2 regions of the Bradyrhizobium sp. UNPF46 genome follow, and region 1 is predicted to be linked to the other one. Evidence: riboswitches for the same ligand, from Rfam matches in the RefSeq annotation. Region 1 holds a riboswitch; the other holds the start of a gene.
What was found. Region 1 has a riboswitch for cobalamin ahead of UNPF46_RS05290 (DUF1636 family protein). Riboswitches for the same ligand answer to the same signal wherever they lie in the genome.
Positions count from the first base shown of each region.

Region 2: another riboswitch for cobalamin. It lies ahead of UNPF46_RS36520 (TonB-dependent receptor); the one in region 1 lies ahead of UNPF46_RS05290 (DUF1636 family protein).

Region 1 covers NZ_LFJB01000009.1:85,585-95,062, forward strand. Annotated here, with positions in the region: gene UNPF46_RS05280 (cobyric acid synthase) at 1-1,334, opposite strand, end outside; gene cobO (cob(I)yrinic acid a,c-diamide adenosyltransferase) at 1,341-1,976, opposite strand; cobalamin riboswitch at 2,017-2,236, shown strand; gene UNPF46_RS05290 (DUF1636 family protein) at 2,330-2,704, shown strand; gene cobW (cobalamin biosynthesis protein CobW) at 2,701-3,750, shown strand; gene cobN (cobaltochelatase subunit CobN) at 3,750-6,998, shown strand; gene cobG (precorrin-3B synthase) at 6,995-8,158, shown strand; gene UNPF46_RS05310 (precorrin-8X methylmutase) at 8,158-8,787, shown strand; gene UNPF46_RS05315 (precorrin-2 C(20)-methyltransferase) at 8,790-9,478, shown strand, end outside.
Region 2 covers NZ_LFJB01000125.1:20,464-29,941, forward strand. Annotated here, with positions in the region: gene UNPF46_RS36495 (hypothetical protein) at 1-1,192, opposite strand, end outside; gene UNPF46_RS36500 (lytic transglycosylase domain-containing protein) at 1,316-3,523, opposite strand; gene UNPF46_RS36505 (adenylate/guanylate cyclase domain-containing protein) at 3,845-5,581, shown strand; gene UNPF46_RS38090 (hypothetical protein) at 5,687-5,863, shown strand; gene UNPF46_RS36510 (hypothetical protein) at 6,014-6,226, shown strand; gene UNPF46_RS36515 (hypothetical protein) at 6,335-6,598, shown strand; cobalamin riboswitch at 6,695-6,909, shown strand; gene UNPF46_RS36520 (TonB-dependent receptor) at 7,024-9,255, shown strand; gene UNPF46_RS36525 (hypothetical protein) at 9,317-9,478, shown strand, end outside.

The DNA of each region.
Region 1 (9,478 bases):
TCGAGCTTGGCGAGATACGCCTTGCGGAAATCATCCGAGGTGAACAGGCCGTGCAGATAGCTGCCCTGCACACGGCCGTCGCGCGACATCGCGCCTTCGGGCTCGCCGTTCAGCGTCGCGAACGGGCGGATGCGATCCGGGCCGTCGGTGCGGCCGATGTGGATTTCGTACGCCTCGATCGGCTGGTTCGTGGCGGCATGCACAGCCGCGACGCGCGTCAGCGTCTTCTGCGGGCTCATCACCGTCTCGACATCCAGCAGTCCGAGGCCCGGCGTGTCGCCCGCGGGACCTTCGATTCCCTCTGGGTCGGCGACGCTGCGCCCGAGCATCTGATAGCCGCCGCAGAGGCCGAGCACATGGCCGCCCCTGCGGTGATGCGCGAGCAGATCGATGTCCCAGCCCTGCGCGCGCAGGAAGGCGAGGTCGCCGCGGGTGGATTTCGAGCCGGGGATGATGACGAGCCTGACATCGCCCGGAATGGCTTCGCCTGGTCGCACCATCACGAGATCGATGCCCGGTTCGAGCTTGAGCGGATCGAGATCGTCGAAATTGGCGATGCGCGACAGCGCGAGGCAGGCGATCTTGCACTGTCCGGGCTTGCGCGCGTCGCTCAGGCCCAGCGCGTCCTCGGCCGGCAGCTCGCCGGCGCGCGCGAACCAGGGCAGCACGCCGAAGCCGCGCCACGACGTCTTCTGCTCGATCAGCCTGTAGCCGTCGTCGAACAGCGTGGGATCGCCGCGAAACTTGTTGATGACAAAGCCGTGGATCATCGCGGCATCATCGGGGTCGATCACCGCCTTAATGCCGACGAGCTGGGCGATGACGCCGCCGCGGTCGATGTCGCCGACCAGCACCACCGGCACGTCGGCCTTGCGTGCAAAGCCCATATTGGCGATGTCGGACTTGCGCAAATTGACCTCGGCCGGGCTGCCGGCGCCTTCGACCAGCACCAGATCAGATCGCGCCTTCAGCCGTTCAAAGCTCTCCAGCACCGCGCCCATCAGCGAAGGTTTCATCGCCGCATAGTCACGTGCCCGCGCGGTGGCGATGCGCTTTCCGTGGACGATCACCTGCGCACCGACATCGGTCTCGGGCTTCAGAAGCACCGGGTTCATGTCGGTGTGCGGCTCGACGCCGGCGGCGAGCGCCTGCAGCGCCTGGGCGCGGCCGATCTCGCCGCCATCGACGGTGACGGCCGCGTTGTTCGACATGTTCTGCGGCTTGAACGGGAGCACGCGCAAGTCCCGCCGCGTGAAGGCGCGCGCAAGTCCGGCGACGATGAGCGACTTGCCCACGTCCGAGCCTGCCCCCTGGATCATCAGCGCGCGTGCCATCTGGCTTCAGAACTCGACGCCGGCCTGCGCCTTGATGCCGGAGCGGAACGGATGTTTCACCAGCGTCATCTCGGTGACGAGATCGGCGATCTCGATCAGCTCGTCCTTAGCGTTGCGCCCGGTGAGCACGACATGGGTCATCTCGGGCTTCTGTGTCGTCAGGAACTCGACCACTTCGGCGATGTCGAGATAGTCGTAGCGCAGCGCGATGTTGATCTCGTCGAGCACGACCATGCGCAGGTTGGCATCGAGGATCAGCTCCTTGGCCTTCTCCCAGCCGGCGCGCGCGGCGGCGATGTCGCGGGCGCGGTCCTGCGTCTCCCAGGTGAAGCCTTCGCCCATGGCGTGGAACTGGCAGAGCTCGCCGAAATGGCCGGTGAGCAGGCGCCGCTCGCCGGTATCCCAGGCGCCCTTGATGAACTGCACGACCGCACAGGGAAAGCCATGCGCGACGCAGCGCACGATCATGCCGAAGGCGGAGGACGACTTGCCCTTGCCGGCCCCGGTGTGGACGATGATGAGGCCTTTCTCGCCGCTCTTGGTCGCCATGATCTTGTCGCGGGCGGCCTTCTTCTTCGCCATTTTCGTGGCGTGCCTGATGTCGGTATCCTCGGCTGTTTTTGTATCCGGTTCAGGCGTCATCGATCCCGGTCCTTCGGCTTGACAAGAGGCGGCCACCGGCAAATGGTGGCCCGGCGTTGGTTCCTGTCCTATGACAGGCGAAGAGGGAATGCGATAGGGTCCGAATCGGCAAGATTTGGCTCCAAAATGCAGCCGCCCCCGCGACCGTGACCGGAGAGATGCCCGAAGCCACTGATTCCCTCAGGGAATCGGGAAGGCGGGGATCGAAGGGGAAACCCTGCTCCGCAAGCCGGGAGACCTGCCAGCGCGACGAGTTTTGGACCGGCGGACGGGGTGTTCCGCGACGGGGAAACGGGCCTTCCGACGAATGGTCCGTGTGCCTCATCGCCTCCCGCTGATATCTGGAAGAGGCGATGACCGTCACACTTCATGTCTGCATCACGTGCCGTGCCGGCCAGACGCTCGGCGAGGGCGAGACCACGCCCGGCAAGCGCCTGCACGGTGCGATCCTCGAAGCCGGCGTGCCTGACGGCGTCAAAGTGGTTCCCGTCGAATGCCTGTCGGCCTGCAGCCAGGGCTGCTCGGTCGCGCTGAGCGCGCCCGGCCGCTGGTCCTATGTCTATGGCCGTCTCTCGGATGCGAATGCGCAGGACGTGGTCGCGGGCGCCGCAGCCTACGCCGCCGCACCCGATGGCCTCGTGCCCTGGCGCAGCCGTCCGGAAATCTTCCGCAAGCAATCCCTTGCTCGCATTCCCCCCATTGCCGTGTTGCCGGAGGCCGCCGAATGAGCTCGCTTGCAAAAGTTCCGGTCACGGTGGTCACCGGTTTCCTCGGCTCGGGCAAGACGACGCTGATCCAGCACCTGCTCGCCAACCCCAACGGCAAGAAACTCGCCGTGCTCGTCAACGAGTTCGGCAGCGAAGGCGTCGACGGCCAGATCCTGAAATCCTGCGCCGACGCCAACTGCCCGGAAGAGAACATCGTCGAGCTTGCCAATGGCTGCATCTGCTGCACCGTCGCCGACGATTTCATTCCGACCATGGAGCTGTTGCTGGCGCGGCCGGTGCGGCCCGATCACATCCTGATCGAGACCTCGGGCCTGGCGCTGCCGAAGCCGCTGCTGAGGGCGTTCGACTGGCCGGAGATCCGCTCGCGCATCACGGTCGACGGCGTGATCGCGCTGGCTGATGCCGAGGCTGTCGCCGCCGGTCGCTTTGCGCCCGATCCCGACGCCGTCGAGGCGCAGCGCGCGGCGGACGAGAGTCTGGATCACGAGACGCCGCTGTCGGAAGTGTTCGAGGACCAGATCGCCTGCGCCGACATCGTGCTGCTGACCAAGGCCGATCTTGCCGGCGCCGCGGGCCTCGAAGCCGCCAGGGCCGTGATCACCGCCGAGATGCCGCGCCGCGTGCCGATGCTTTCAGTCACCGACGGCGCGATCGATGCGCGCGTCATACTCGGCCTCGGCGCCGCCGCCGAGAACGATCTCGCCGCGCGCCCTTCGCATCACGACGGCGAAGAAGAGCATGAGCATGACGACTTCGCCTCCGTCGTGATCGATCTGCCTGAAGTGACCGACGTCGATGCGCTCGTCGCCTCGGTGCAGAAGCTGGCGCGCGAGCAGAACGTGCTGCGTGCCAAAGGCTACATCGCGGTTGCGGGCAAGCCGATGCGACTTCTGCTGCAGGCGGTCGGCGAGCGCGTGCGCCACCAGTTCGACAAGCCCTGGGGCGCGGGGCTCAGGCAGTCGAAGCTTGTCGTGATTGGCGAGCACGGTGATATCGACGAGGCCGCGATCAGGGTGGGACTTGGTCTTTCAGGATCTGGGATCTGATGCACGTCGTCTTCCGCGAGAGCCGCGGTCTCGAGGAGACCGCGACGCCAAGGGACATCGGCCAGGACCCGGCCGATCTCGTGGTGCTCTCGTATTCGGATTCCGACCTTGCTGCGTTCGCAGCCGGCTGGCGCCGCGGTCGCGATAGCCTGCCGACGCTGCGGCTCGCGAACCTTGCCGAATTGCGTCATCCGCTGTCGGTCGACACCTATATCGAGCGCACGTTGTCGCAGGCGCGCGGCATTCTGGTGCGCCTGATCGGCGGAGAGTCCTATTGGGCCTATGGCCTCGCGGCTCTTCAGCAGCTCGCGAAGGACCGCAACATCGTGCTGGCCGTGCTGCCGGCCGACGGCCGCGACGACACGCGGCTCGATGCGTACTCGACCTTGCCGGTCTCGACGCTGCGGCGCCTGAAAGTGCTTTGCGACACCGGCGGCCCGGTCGCGGCGCAGGCCGCGATCGCGCAGCTCGCGCTGGCCTCGGGGCTCTACGCCGGGCCTGTCATCGGCGAGATGAGCGTGCCCGAGATGGGCTTTTACGATCCCGCGCGCGGCGTCATTGCTGCGCCAATGGGCGCTGACGGCAAGCCGCGCGCGCTGGTGACCTTCTATCGTTCCTATCTCACCGCCGCCGACACCGGCCCGGTCGATGCGCTGATCGCGGCGCTGCGCGAGCAGGGCTTTGACGCCTATGGCGCCTTCGTCACCTCGCTGAAGGCTGCGGGCGTCGCGGACTGGATGCGGGCGCATCTGGCGCAAAATCCTCCAGCGGCGATCGTCAACGCAACGGCGTTCTCCGCGGTCGGTGACGACGGCACGACGCCGTTCGATGCCGCGCCATGCCCGGTGTTCCAGGTCGCGCTCTCCACGGCGCGGCGCGAGGACTGGGCGGACTCGCTGCGCGGCCTGTCGCCCGGCGACCTCGCGATGCATGTGGTGCTGCCCGAGGTCGACGGCCGCCTGTTCGCGGGCGTGGTGAGTTTCAAATCGGCGGCGATGCGCGACCCCGATCTGCAGTTCTCGCATCTGGCGCACCAGCCGGATGGGGAGCGGGTGAAAGCCGTCGCCGCGCGTGTCGCGGCCTGGTGGCGCCTTGCGGAGAAGCCGGTTGCGGAGAAGCGGCTGGCGATCGTGCTCTCGAACTATCCGGGGCGTCCGCATCAGATCGCGCATGCGGTCGGTCTCGATGCGCTGGCGTCGGTCGAGGCGCTGGTGTCCGATCTCGGGCCGGCCGGCTTCGAAATAGTGCCTGTTCATGCGCTCGGCGAGACGCTGCTGAAGCAGAGCTTGACCTGGCGCGTTGCCGACTATCGCGCGGCGCTCTCGCGTTTGCCCCAATCCTTGCAGGATGATCTCGCGCAAGCCTGGGGCGCGCCGGAACATGATCCTGGCTGCCGCGACGGTGCCTTCCATTTCGCGGCGATTCAATGCGGCAACTCGATCATCGCGGTCCAGCCGGAGCGCGGCGATGCGACCTCGCGCGATGCCGATTATCACGATCTCGCCCGCACGCCGCGCCATGCCTACGTCGCGTTCCATCTCTGGCTTCGGCAGCAGCGCGTCGATGCCGTCGTGCACATGGGCGCGCATGGCACGCTGGAATGGCTGCCCGGCAAATCCGTGGCGCTGTCCTCGGCTTGCTGGCCGGAAGCTCTGATCGGCGATCTCCCCGTCATCTATCCCTTCATCGTCAACGATCCCGGCGAGGCCGCGCAGGCCAAGCGCCGCCTCAGTGCGATCACCATCGGCCATCTGCCGCCGCCGCTCGCAGCATCGGCCGTGCCGGAAGGCCTGCGCCGGCTCGAACGTCTGCTCGACGAATATTCGACCGCCGATGGTCTCGATCCCGCGCGCCGCCAGCGCCTGATTGCCGCGATCCGCGACGAAGCACGTGCGGCGGGTCTCGAAGACGATCTTGGTCTCGATGCCTCGGCCGCGCCGGCCGAAGCGATTCCGCGGATTGATCGCTTCGTCTGCGATCTCAAGGAAAGCCAGTTCGGCGACGGCCTGCACGTGTTCGGCCGCGGTGCCTGTGGCGAAGCGGAGCGAGATGGCCTGCGCGCCGCGCTTGCAGGCCGGCGCGTTGCACCGGGCCCATCCGGCTCGCCCTATCGCGGCCGTCAGGACGTGCTGCCGACGGGCCGCAATCTCTTTGCCGTCGACCCGCGCGCGGTGCCGACGCCGTCAGCGCATGCGCAAGGGATAAAACTCGCCGAAGAGCTGCTGCGCCGTCATTTGCAGGATCATGGCGACTGGCCGAAAGGTCTCGTGGTCGACCTCTGGGGCTCGGCGACGATGCGCACCGCGGGCGAAGAGTTTGCAATGGCGCTGCATCTGGCCGGCCTTGCGCCGCGCTGGGATCATGCCTCCGGCCGCGTCACCGGCTACGACATCATCGCGCCGGCTGAGCTCGGCCGGCCCCGCATCGACGTCACGCTGCGGGTGTCGGGCCTGTTTCGCGACGTCTTCGCGGGTCTTGCGCAATTGTTCGAGGCGGCATCCGAAGCGCTTGCGTCGCGCGACGATGAGGGCGAGGAGAATCCCTATCGCCACCGCGCCTCGCGCGTGTTCGCGCCGCGTCCCGGACAATACGGCGTCGGCCTGTCGGCGATCCCCGATGCCTTCACGCCGGAGACGCGCGAGGCCGCGGGCGAAGCCTGGCTGTCGGCGTCGTCCTGGGCGTTCTCGGCCGATGGCGAGATCAAGCCGGATCGCGCCGGCATCGAGCAGCGCCTCGCGGCCGCCGACGGCTTTGTCCACGTCCAGGATCTGCCGGAAACCGACCTGCTGCTCGCTGCCGATTATGCCGCGCATGAAGCCGGCGTTGCGGCGGCTGCAGCGCATCTCGGCGCGGCGGGGCCTGCGCTCTATCACCTCGATACGACGCGCCCCGAGCAGCCGAATGCACGCACGCTGACCGAGGAAATTTCCCGTGTCGTCCGCGCACGTGCGACCAACCCGACCTGGATCGCCGGCATGATGCGGCATGGTTTTCGCGGCGCCGCCGAGATCACCTCGACGCTGGAGCACATGGCGGCCTTCGCGCATCTCGCCGGCGCCGTGCCGCCGCATCTGTTCGATCTCTACTACGACGCGACGCTCGGCAATGACGACGTCCGCGCCTTCATGGCGCGCGAGAATCCGTCAGCGCTTGCCGCGATGGAAACCTGTTTTGCGCGCCTGCATGATGCGGCACTGTGGCAGACGCGCCGCAATTCGATCGCCGCGGCGCTGCGGGAGGCCTCATGAGCGCGGCTTCGGTCAAGGGCTGGTGTCCCGGCGCGCTGCGCCCGATGCAGTCGGGCGACGGTCTCGTGGTGCGCGTGCGCCCGTTCGGGGGACGGCTCGAAGTCCAGCAAATCACCGGGCTTGCCGAACTCGCCGGGCAACACGGCAATGGCCTGATCGATGTGACGAGCCGCGCCAATCTCCAGATCCGGGGCGTCAGCGAACAAAGCCATCGGCCGCTGCTCGACGGCCTTGCGCGACTGGCACTGCTCGACCCCGACGCCGAGATCGAAGCCAGGCGGAATATTCTGGTGATGCCGTTCTGGAGCGGCGGCGACGAGACACAATCGCTGGCCGCCGGGCTGGAGGAGGCGCTTGCCGAGTGCGGCCTCGCGCTTCCCACCAAGTTCGGCTTCGCCATCGATGACGGGCGGTCGCGGGTGCTCGCCGGCGATTCCGCCGACATCCGCATCGAGCGCGATCGCGCGGGCGGTCTCCTGGTGAGAGCCGATGGCGCAATGCTCGGCCGCTCGGTCGCACGCGGCGAGGCGGTCAGCACGGCGCTGGCGCTCGCAAGCTGGTTCCTGGTCTCCGGCGGCGCGAAGGGCGGGCGAGGGCGCATGGCCGCCCACATCGCCTCCGGCGCCGCATTGCCTCAATCGCTGCGCGGCGAGACCGAGCCTGCGCCCGTGATGGCCGCCTCGCGCCCCGGGCATTACCCGCAAGGCGCGATGGTCGGCGTCGCGTTCGGGCAGTTGCTGCACACGACGCTCGGTCAATTCGCCGGTTGCGGCCACGCGCTGCGCATGACGCCGTGGCGAATGGTGCTGAGCGAGGGCAAGCGCGAGATGCCGAGCGGTGCAGGTCTCATCACCGAGCCGTTCGATCCCGCGCTGCGCGTCATCGCCTGCAGCGGTGCGCCGCGCTGCCGCGAGGCCCATGCCGATACGCGCGCGCTGGCCGCGGCGCTCGCGCCGAGCATCGCCGCCGACGCACGCCTGCACGTCTCCGGCTGCGGCAAGGGCTGCGCCCATTCCGGCGCGGCCGCGGTCACGCTGGTTGCGACGCACGCCGGTTTCGATCTCGTCCGCGACGGGTCGACGCGTGACGAGCCGGCCCTGCGCGGCCTGAACGGCGCGGACATCGTCAGCGATCCCTCGATCCTGGTCGGAGGGCATTGATGCCGCACGCTTACGAGACCGATGGCGCGGAGATCTACCGGCAGTCCTTCGCCACCATCCGGGCCGAAGCCGATCTTGCGCGCTTCTCGCCGGATGAGGAGCAGGTCGTGGTGCGGATGATCCACGCCGCCGGCATGGTCGGCCTGGAGGCGCATATCCGCTTCACGCCCGGCATGGCGACCGCCGCGCGCGCCGCCCTGCAGCGAGGCGCGCCGATCCTGTGCGACGCGCGCATGGTCTCGGAGGGGATTACGCGCGCAAGGCTTCCCGCGGCCAATGCCGTGATCTGCACGCTGGGCGACGAAACCGTGCCCGCGCTCGCTCAATCCATGCGCAACACCCGCTCGGCCGCGGCGCTCGAACTGTGGCGGCCGCATCTCGGCGGCGCGATCGTTGCGATCGGCAATGCGCCGACCGCGCTGTTTCATCTCCTCAACATGCTGGAGGACCCAGGCTGCCCGCGGCCGGCGGCGATCATCGGTTGCCCCGTCGGCTTCGTCGGTGCGGCCGAGTCCAAGGCGGCGCTGATGGCCGCTCCGCCCGTGCCGGCGCTGACGGTCGAGGGCCGCCTTGGCGGATCGGCGATCACCGTTGCCGCGGTGAATGCACTGGCGAGCCGGAGCGAATAGCGATGGGACGCATCATTTGCTGCGGTCTCGGCCCCGGCGATCCTGATCTGATGAGCGTGCGCGCCGATCGCACCGTGCGCGCCGCGCAGCACGTCGCCTATTTCCGCAAGAAGGGAAGGCCGGGCCAGGCGCGCCGCATCGTCGAAGGCATGCTGGCGGCCGGCGTCACCGAATATCCCATGGAATATCCGGTCACCACCGAGATCGCCTTCGACAACCCCGAATACGTTCAGCTGCTTGCCGGCTTCTACGACGAATGGGCCGAGCGCCTGGCGCGGCTTTTGCGCGCGGTCGACGTCGTCGTGCTCTGCGAGGGCGATCCATACTTCTACGGCTCCTTCATGCATCTGCACACGCGCCTGCAAGGCCGTGTCGAGATCGAGGTGATCGCCGGCATTCCCGGCATGGTCGGCTGCTGGAACGGTGTCGGCCAGCCGATCGCGCTCGGCGATGACGTGACGACGGTGCTGATGGGGACGCTTGCCGAGGCCGAGCTCGAGCGGCGCATGCGTGATTCCGACGCGTTGGTCGTCATGAAGACCGGCCGTAATCTCGCAAAGGTGCGCCGCGCGCTCAGCTCGGCTGGTCGGCTGGATGACGCCTGGCTGGTCGAGCGCGGCACCATGCCGGGCGAGCGTGTCGCGCGGCTCGCCGAGATCGATGCCGCCGACTGCCCCTATTTCGCGATCGT
Region 2 (9,478 bases), on a different contig from region 1:
AATTGTACCAGCCCTTGGCGAGCGCAAAATCATTCGCTTCCTTGTCGAGCTCGGCCTTCAGTGTGGCCGTGTATTTGGCGCCGCCGGCGCCCACTGCACTGATGCCGAGGAGGTAAAGCAGGTCGGCGGAGATGCTCGCAAGCAATCCGGTGCGGAGCCATAGATAGAACAGCAGTCCCGCGACGATGAAGGTGAACAGGACGACCTGGACTTGAGAGATGCTGGAATCGCCGAGAACGCCGGCCGTGATGCGGATCGGGCTGACGGCATAGAGGTCGCGGCTCAGACCCGTGAGGTCGCCCATGTCCTTGAGATCATAAGTCGCCCAGGCCAGCCCGATATAGATGATGCTAACGAACAGCAGCGCCGCGATGACAGCCGGCATTTTGTGCGTCACAGACTTCGTGGTGAAGTAGGTTAGCAGCTTGCTATCGGCAGGTTTGGCGGCCGCGAAGAACGCGACCAGCAGGTAGTCCCGGTCTGTTGACTGCAGTTGGGGCGAACCCGGAGCCTCCACATTGAATATGATGCGATATTTCGGCGTGTTCTTATCTGTCGCATCGACGAAGCGATAGGATTGCGCGATCGAGACCTGCGTGAAGTTCTCCGACTGTGCCGGTTCTGTCTGCTGCGCGGGTGGTTTCTGCTGCGCCGGTTGGGGAGGAGCCGCCGATCGCGGCTGCGGCGAGGTTCGTTGATAGAGCCGGACGCACACATTCGCACGTTCGTCGCTGAAGGGCGCACCGACGATGTTGAACCAGGCCTGCCCTCCGCCGGGCAGACTGTTGCTGCTGCTCTCGACGCGCAGCTCGGCCGGTAAAGTCGAGAGCCTGTTCAGCTCGTACTGCAACGGATTGGATTTCGAGGCGGCCGCCTTGATCTTGCTTGCGGCCTCCTTCTGCTCCTTGGCCGCAGTCTTTTCAGTCTCCGACTTCCCGGCCGCGTCAATGATGCCATCGGCCTCGGCAATCTCCCGGTCCGCCGCTTTGATCACATCCAATTTGGCTTCCAGCTGGGTGCAGGCTTCCTGGTTCTGCGCCTTGGCCGGCAAACCTCCTATGGCGATCAGGGCAATTCCGGCTAGCGTCGCCAGGCGGACGAGATTGCGGGAAATACGATCGAGCGGCACCGAAACGCGCGTACAATCCATCGATACACCCAAAAAATGCAACAAAAAAATAACGATCGCCAAAATTGAATAATTTGGGGAGTTGCGTCAAGATGACTCTGCAACGCCGCGCGCGGGTGTGACAGTCCGCCCCATGAGCGGCCTGGTGGTCCCGGGCTGACGGCCTGGAGCCTCAGGGCCCGACGATCAGTCGCCGGCCCCAGTCAATCCCACCGGCGTTGCCTTGGCGCTGGCGTCCTTCGTCACCACGCGCTCGTCGGTCTTGCCGGCGACCATGCCGCTGCCTTCGAACCGCGCGCGGTAGACCAGCACGTTCTCCATCACGCGCTGGACGTAGTTGCGCGTCTCCGACAGCGGGATGCGCTCGACCCAGTCGACCGGATCGACATTGGGGTCGCGTGGATCGCCGCGCGCCTGCACCCATTCGCGCACGCGGCCGCGGCCGGCATTGTAGCCGGCGAAGGTCATGATCTGGTTGCCCCGATATTCCGACAGCAGCGCACTGAGCTCGGCCGCGCCCATCTGCGTGTTGTAGACGGGATCGGAGACCATCTTGTCCCAGTCATAAGTCAAGCCGAAGCGTTTGGCGGTGTCGCGGCCGGCTTCCGGCGTTACCTGCATCAGGCCGACCGCGTTCGCGGGCGACTTGTCGCGCTGGTCGAACGAGCTCTCGGTGCGTGCCACCGAATAGATCACGCTGGTCTCGATCGCGGGCGCGACCTGCTTGTGCTCGGGGATGCCGATGGTCGGGAAGGCGTAATGGTCGAGCGCGAGCCCGCGCGCCAGCGCGGTCTTGCCGACCTCCAGCATCACGCGCGCGTCGTTGCGCTGCCCGGCAAGCTCGCCGAGCGCTTCGAGCGCCGTGACGTCGGTGCTCTCCTTGGCGAAATCCTCGGCGTAATAGAACACCATGTCGCGCTCGCCGATGCCGTAGAGCATCTCGGCGGCGCGCACGCGCTCGTCGGCGGGCGACGTGTCGACTGCGGCCAGCACGGGCGAGGGCGGACGCAGCTCGATCCGGTCGAGACCGAGCTTGGCACGCGCCAGCTGGCCGTAATAGGCAGTCGGATAGCGCGCCGCGGCCCTGTAGCTCATGCGCGCATCGGCCATGGCGCCCATGGCCTCGGCCGCACGGCCGCGCCAATAATGGGCGCGCGACAGCGCGAGCGGATTGGCCGAGCCTTCGTCGATCGCGGCGAAGTGCACCATCGCCGCCTTGGGATCGCCAAGAAAGCGCAGCGCGATCCAGCCGCACATGAAGTGGTAGTCGACGCGATAGACTTCCTTCTCGGGCACCGCGGCGGTGCGCACCACGTCATAGGCGGTTCTGGACTTGCCCTGGTCGAGCAGCTTGCGCGCGAGCAGGCGGCGCTCGCGCCACCAGGCGTCGGTATCCTGCGCCGCCATGGTGTCGGGTGCGGCGGCCAGGATCACCTCGGCGGCGTCGTCGATGCGGTCCTTCTGCAGGTGCCATTGGGCGCGGCACAGCACATAACCGAGATCGCGGCGGGCTTCCGTCGAGACGTCGTCGAGATAGTCCTTGGCCTTGTTGGCTTTGCCAGTCACGGCGGCGCAGGCCTTGACGATCGCAAGCTCGTCCTCGCCGAGCCGCTTTGCGGCGCGCCGCGCAGCCGCGTAGTCCTTGGCGCCGAGCCGCTTGTCCATGCGGGCGCGATGATCGTCTGCGGTCAAGAGATCGCGGAACGCCTCGTAGGAATCCTCCTCGCTGCGCTCGGACAATTCGTCCGTGCGCCAGGCCTCGCGCACGAGGCGCGCGGCTCGGTCGGCATCGCCTTCGGTCAGCAGCACACGGGCGAGCGCGAACTTGCCCTTGGCGCTGATCGGGCGGTCCATGGTGAATTTGTGCACGGTGGCAGCGTCGCTCTTCTCCTGCCACAGCCGCGCCTCGGCGCGGCGGCGGAGCAGGGTTCGGCTCGGCCAGTCCGGATTGGCGGCGAGGAAGGCGGCGTAGCGCTTGAAATTCGCCGTGCTCTCGGAGTGGCGCAGCATGAACCAGTCGGCGAGCTTCTGGCCAGCGGGATCGGCAATGCGGTCGCGCGCGGCGCTGGCGTCCTCGGTCTTGCCCTTGCGCGCGAGATCGATCGCGTCCTTCAGCGCGGCAAGGTCGCCGGTGAGCGCCGGCGCTGCCGGCTTGTCTGCGGGCGCCTCGTCTTGCGTCTTCGACTTGCGCTTGGCCTCGGCATGCTTGCCATTTGCTTGCTTGACATGCCGCGCCTTGCCGGCGTTGGCATGACGCTGCTTGCCGGCTTTCGCCTCATGCGACTTCTTCGGCGCGGACGATTTGTGACTGCTCTTCGCTGCCAGCTCGGTGGGAATGAGGGCCAACGCGGCCACGGCAACGACACACGCGAGCGAGCGTAGGCACTGGTTCATTCCATGGTCCCCCTGCGAAACCACTACAAACCAAGGTCCGCGACGACATGCGGCTTGAGAATCAAAGGCATCGAAGACGATGCCACGGCATCGTCCCGCATTCCTCACGCTGTCGCAACAATGCGGCAAAATACAGATGCGACGCGGGAACTTCGGGACTGGCGCAAAGGGCAGTCCCTTTAACCTTCGTTAACGATCCGGCCCTGCACGACGGCCGGGTCGGTTCCGGGCGTCAGCGGACCCCAATTGCGCGTGTTCCCCTGGTCGGATCCGGTGTATGGAGTTCCATCGCTCCATCCTTCTGGCCTTTGCCCCGCACCAATGCCGCTTTTCAACCAGTCGATCCGGCGCAAGATCGTCGGCATCGCCCTCGGATTGATCGTCCTGATGCTGGTCACCTCGATCCTGTCGATGGTGATGTCCAGCCAGGTCGGCGTCCTGCTCGACGAGCTGACCAACCGCTACATCCCGGCCTACAGCCATCTGGCCCGCGCCAACATCCAATCGCTGGAGCGCGCGCTGGCGCTGCGGCGGATGGTCATGACCAGAATGGAGGCCCCTTCGGACGATGAGGCCTATACGGCGCGCCTTCGCGCCTTCGAACAATCGGACCGCAAGTTCGAGGAGGAGGCCGAGGCCGCGCGCAAGCTCATCAACGCGATCATCGACGATCCCAGGACGTATTCGGACAATGCCGCGCTGGGGCGGATCGACGTCCGCATCGAGAACGCCGTCACCGAGCTGCGGCGCAATCTGGACGAGGGCAATGCAAAACTGCTCAAGCAGGTCGAGGCCAAGGACATGGCCGCGGCCCGCGGCACGCTGGAACAGCTCGACGGTCTGCGCGACGCGTTCAACCGCAAGGTCGATGCGATCCGCGCCGACATGCTGACGCAGGTGTTCTTCTCGACGTCGCAGGTGATCAGCCGCCAGCATCAGGCGATCGTCGTGTCGGGCGTCGTGACGTTGCTCGCGGCGATCGTCGGCTTTGTGTTTGCGCTCATGGTGTCCAGCGGTATCACGCGCCCGGTGCGGCTGCTGCTCGCCGGCACCCGCGAGGTGGAGGCGGGCCGCTTCGACAAGACCATCACCGTCTCCACCCAGGACGAGATCGGCGAGCTCGCCGCAGCCTTCAACCGCATGACCGAGCAGCTCAGGCACAATGAGCGCATCCGCGAGACCTTCGGCCGCTACATCGATCCCAAGGTGGTGCAGGGGCTGATCGACCGGCCGGAGGTCGCCATCGACGGCGAGCGCCGGGTCATGACCATCATGTTCTGCGATATGAGCGGTTTCACCTCGATGAGCGAGGGCATGACGCCGCGCGGCCTCGTCAAGGTGATGAACCATTATTTCACGGTGATGTCCGCGCCCGTCAGGAGCAATCGCGGCGTCATCGACAAGTATATCGGCGACGCCATCATGTCCTATTGGGGCCCGCCCTTCGTCGAGGAGGACGAGCAGGCGCTCTTGGCCGGCGTCGCCGCCATCGAGATGGCCGACCAGGTGCCGGCGCTGCAGAGGCAGCTGCCCGACCTGCTTGGCATCCGCGCCATGCCCGCGCCGTGCGATTTGCGGATCGGCATCGCCACCGGCGAGGTCCTGACCGGCAGCATCGGCTCCGAGCTGATGATGAGCTTCACCGTGATGGGCGATGCCGTGAACCTGGCCTCGCGGCTGGAGGCCGCCAACAAGGTCTACGGCACCCGCATCCTGGTCTCGCAGGCAACGGCCGAGGCGATCGGATCGCGGCTCGAGCTGCGCGAGATCGATCGTCTGGCCGTCGCGGGCCAGAGCGCGCCGCAGCCGATCTTCGAGGTGATGGCGCGGGCGGGCGCACTGACCGATGCGCAAGCCGGCTTGCGCGCGCATTATGCCGAAGCGCTCGCCGCCTATCGTATCCGGCGCTTCGATGCGGCGCGCGCCGGCTTCAACGCGGCGCTCGAAGCCGTCCCCGGCGATGGCCCCTCGCGCACCATGCTCGGCCGCATCGCGCAGTTCGAGGCGAGCCCGCCGGACGAGGGATGGGACGGCGCCTGGCGGCTCGACAGCAAATAGGCGGCCGCATCGGAAAAATTGATTCTACTCGATAACGATGTTCGCCGTGACCTATTCCGCGGGCTTAGGTTGGATGTCCTTGAGGCGTTTGATGGGGACACGCCGATGCCAGAACTTCAGGACAGGCTGGAACGGTTCGAGACACTCACGGCCGAATGCGAGCTGATCGCCAAGCTCGCCACCGACAGCACCAAGCGCGAGTTCTATCTGAAGCTTTCGGAGCAGTACCGTCAGCTGGCGGTGGACATGCGGCAGGCAATCGCGACCAGGGCTGCGGCCTGAGGCCGGCTGCAATCCGTTCTTAACATCTGGCGCGCATCCTGATGGCACTCAGGCGTCGCTGATCGGCGATGCCCGTGGTGGGAAGGCCGGGGTTCGCTGCAATGCAGCGCGTCTCGCGAGTGTCATTGCCAAGTCTGACAGGGCAATCCCATGCGCCTCGTTGCCGTGATCATATTCGCGCTCATGACGGCCGCCTGCGACCAGGAGCAGGACATCACGGGCTCGACCACGCCGGTCTGCCCGTTGCGGAACTACAGCTACAATCCCCGCGACATGAACCAGTGCGTCAGCGCCTGCAAATCCTGCGATCATGGCACGACGGTCACTTGCACCACCTCCTGTACCCTCAAGGGCGCGCGCTGAGCGCACTCGCAGGCAGCGGCTGCTCCCGGGACGGAACCGGCGGTGCTCGGGCACCGGAACGATTCACGTGGGTTAATCATTGAGGGACACGGCAGGACGCGGAGTCCGATGGAAATGGGTATGCTCGATCCCGGTCGATTTCTGGTGTCGTGCTCGCATTGCGATACCTGGCCGATGGCGGCCAATGTGAAGCGGTCGAGCTGGTCGGCGTCCCCACATGAGGTCCGCTTCGTCTGCACGCGGTGCCGCCGCGAGGAGACCGCGATCGTCTCGGCCTCCGGCGAACTGACCCCCATCAAGCGCGTCGACGTTCCGCCACGCGACGTCGCTGCCGCCTGGGCCCAGGCGCAACGTTTGCGGGGGCGGACCTGACCCGGCCCCGCTCTCATGAACCATCGGCCGGTACGGCGATGTCGGCCGGCGGGGGTGACAACGGCAGGCCGTCGATTGACTCTCCGGCGGAACGATACGTAAATGGCCGGTGACGGTTCTCCTCACGGAGATCAAAAGGGAATGTGGTGCGGGACGTCCCAACGCCGGGATCTGTCTCAACGCCACGGCTGCCCCCGCAACTGTAAGCGGTGAATCTTTCGTCTCATGCCACTGGGAATCTCGGTCCTGGGAAGGCGACGTAGAGGTCACGACCCGCGAGCCAGGAGACCTGCCGTCAGCCGTGGTCACACGCGACGATGTCGGTCGGGGAGTACAGACATTGGCTTCACCGGAGCAATCCATCGCTCTGCCGTGGAACCTCGTTCGCTGTGACGTGCCACTGACGTCATACCGAGGTTTCAACTGTGTCCCGTCCCATCTCTGCCGCCTGGCGCCTCAGCGCTGGCCTGTTCGCGTCCGTCTCCCTCCATTCGCTCGATCTGTCTGCCGCCTTCGCCCAGCAGGCCCTTGCCGAGCAGCTGCCGCCGATCGAGGTGAAGCAGCCGGCGGATCAGAACCGCACGCGGGCCAGGGCGACCGGAAATGGCGATGCGGCGCGGCCGCGGGAAGCCGCGACTGTCGCGCCGGCAGGGCGTGGTGCCGGCTCGTCCGGATCCGATTCTGGCGCCGGCGATGGCGGCATCGTCGGCGCCGCCACGACCGTCATCACGGCCGCCGATATCGCGCATTCGCCGTCGCAGACGCTTGCCGAGATCATCGCGGCGCAGACGCCGGGAGCCCAGATCACCACGTTCTATGGCGGCCCAATCGGCGCCAAGACCAGCGTGGATTTGCGCGGCTTCGGCGCTTTTGCCACCGCCAATACGCTGGTGCTGGTCAACGGCCGGCGGCTGAACGACGTCGACATGGCGCAGGTGGACCTCTCCACCATCCCGCTCAATTCCATCGAGCGGATCGAGATCACGCGCGGTAATTCCGGCGCGGTGCTCTACGGCGACAACGCGGTCGGCGGCGTGATCAACATCGTCACCAGGAACGGCGTCGGCGGGCCGCCCGTGACCGCGCGCATCGAAGCCGGCTTCGGCTCGTTCAACACCAGGCTCGGCAACGTCTCGACCTCACTCAATTCCGGTCCGTGGTCGACCTCGTTCTACGGCAATGCCGTCAGCACCGACGGCTATCGCGACAACAATCGCTATTCCCAGAAAAATGCCGTCGGCAATCTCAACTACACCACATCAGGCTTGACTGCGTTTCTCACCGTCACCGGCGACAATCAGGAACTGCGACTGCCGGGCGGCCGCACCGTCGATCCCTCCATCGGCCTCGACGAGCTCACGAGCAATCGGCGAGGCACCAGCACGCCGTTCAACTATGCCAACCAGCAGGGTTATGGCGCGACGGCGGGCTTCACCAAGACCCTGGTCAACGGCGTCGACCTCATCGTCGACGGCGGCGTGCGTGACAAGAAGCAGCAGAGCGCGTTCTTCTCCAGCCCGATGCCGGTCCCGGCCTTCTTCACCTCGACCTATGTCGATTCCCATCTGACGACATGGTCGATCACGCCGCGGCTCAGCGTGAAGAGCCTCTTGCTCGGCATGCCCTCGCAGCTCCTGACCGGCATCGACTATTACGATGCGAGCTTTGAGCAGAACCGCGGCGCCGGGAAGGGGCTCGCCGCCTGGCACAATTACGACCTCAGGCAGCAGACGGTCGCGGGCTATTTCCAGCACGCATTGGGCGTGGCGCCGACGACCGATATCTCCTATGGCGCACGGGTGCAGAACGTCAGCCTTGCCGCACGCGATAATTTCAACCTGGCCGCGCCGTTCAACGCCGACATCGGCGCGCTGCCGCTGACCAGCAGCGAGACCCAATACGCGCTGCATCTCGGCGCCGAGCATCGCCTCAATGACGTGGTCTCGCTGTTCGGCCGCGCCGCGCGCGCCTTCCGCACGCCCGACGTCGACGAGCGCCTGTCGTCGGGACCGTCCTTCGATCCCCTGACCTTCGCATCGATCCCGCAAACCTTCCAGCTCAAGACCCAGAGCTCCCAGGATATCGAGGGCGGTCTGCGCCTCAAGGGCGGCGGGCTGCAACTGCAGAGCAGTCTCTATCTGATGGACCTCACCAACGAGGTCCATTTCAATCCGGTCCTGTTCTACAACACCAATCTCGATCCGACCCGGCGCTACGGCTCGGAGACCAGTCTGTCCTATCGCGTCAACGATGCCCTGCTGCTGCGCTCGGGCGTGGCCTATACACGCGCGGTGTTCCGTGAAGGCATCTGGGCCGGCAACGACGTGCCGCTGGTGTCGCGTTACACGGCGAGCGCCGGCGTCACCTGGAATATCTGGCAGAATTATCTGGTGCTCGATGCCACCGCGCGCTTCTGGAGCGAGCGGCGCATGGACAACGACCAGGCCGGGACCCAGAAGCCGATCCCCGCCAACGGCACGATCGACCTCAAGCTCAGCGGCCAGGTTGAGCGCTACTTCTGGTCCCTCAGCGTCAACAATGTGCTGAACGCGCTCTATTACGACTACGCCATCGCAAGCACCTTCACCGACGGCCGCTTCAGCGCCTATCCGCTGCCCGGCCGCACCTATCTGCTCAAGGCCGGCGCCACGTTCTGACGCCGCAGGGGCTGTCACAACCCCGCAAATGGATTAGAACTCGAAAACAAGGAGATCACTCATGGCGCTCAGCATCCTGCGGTCTGACGACGACCGTTTCCGCCTTCATCCGGTCGCGCCGCGCCTTGCGCCGATGTTCGGCTTTGCGCTGCTGACGGCATCGTGCGTGCTCGCGAGCTTCGCGTTCGCCTGCGCCACGCCGTTTGCGGCCTTCGCCGTGGTG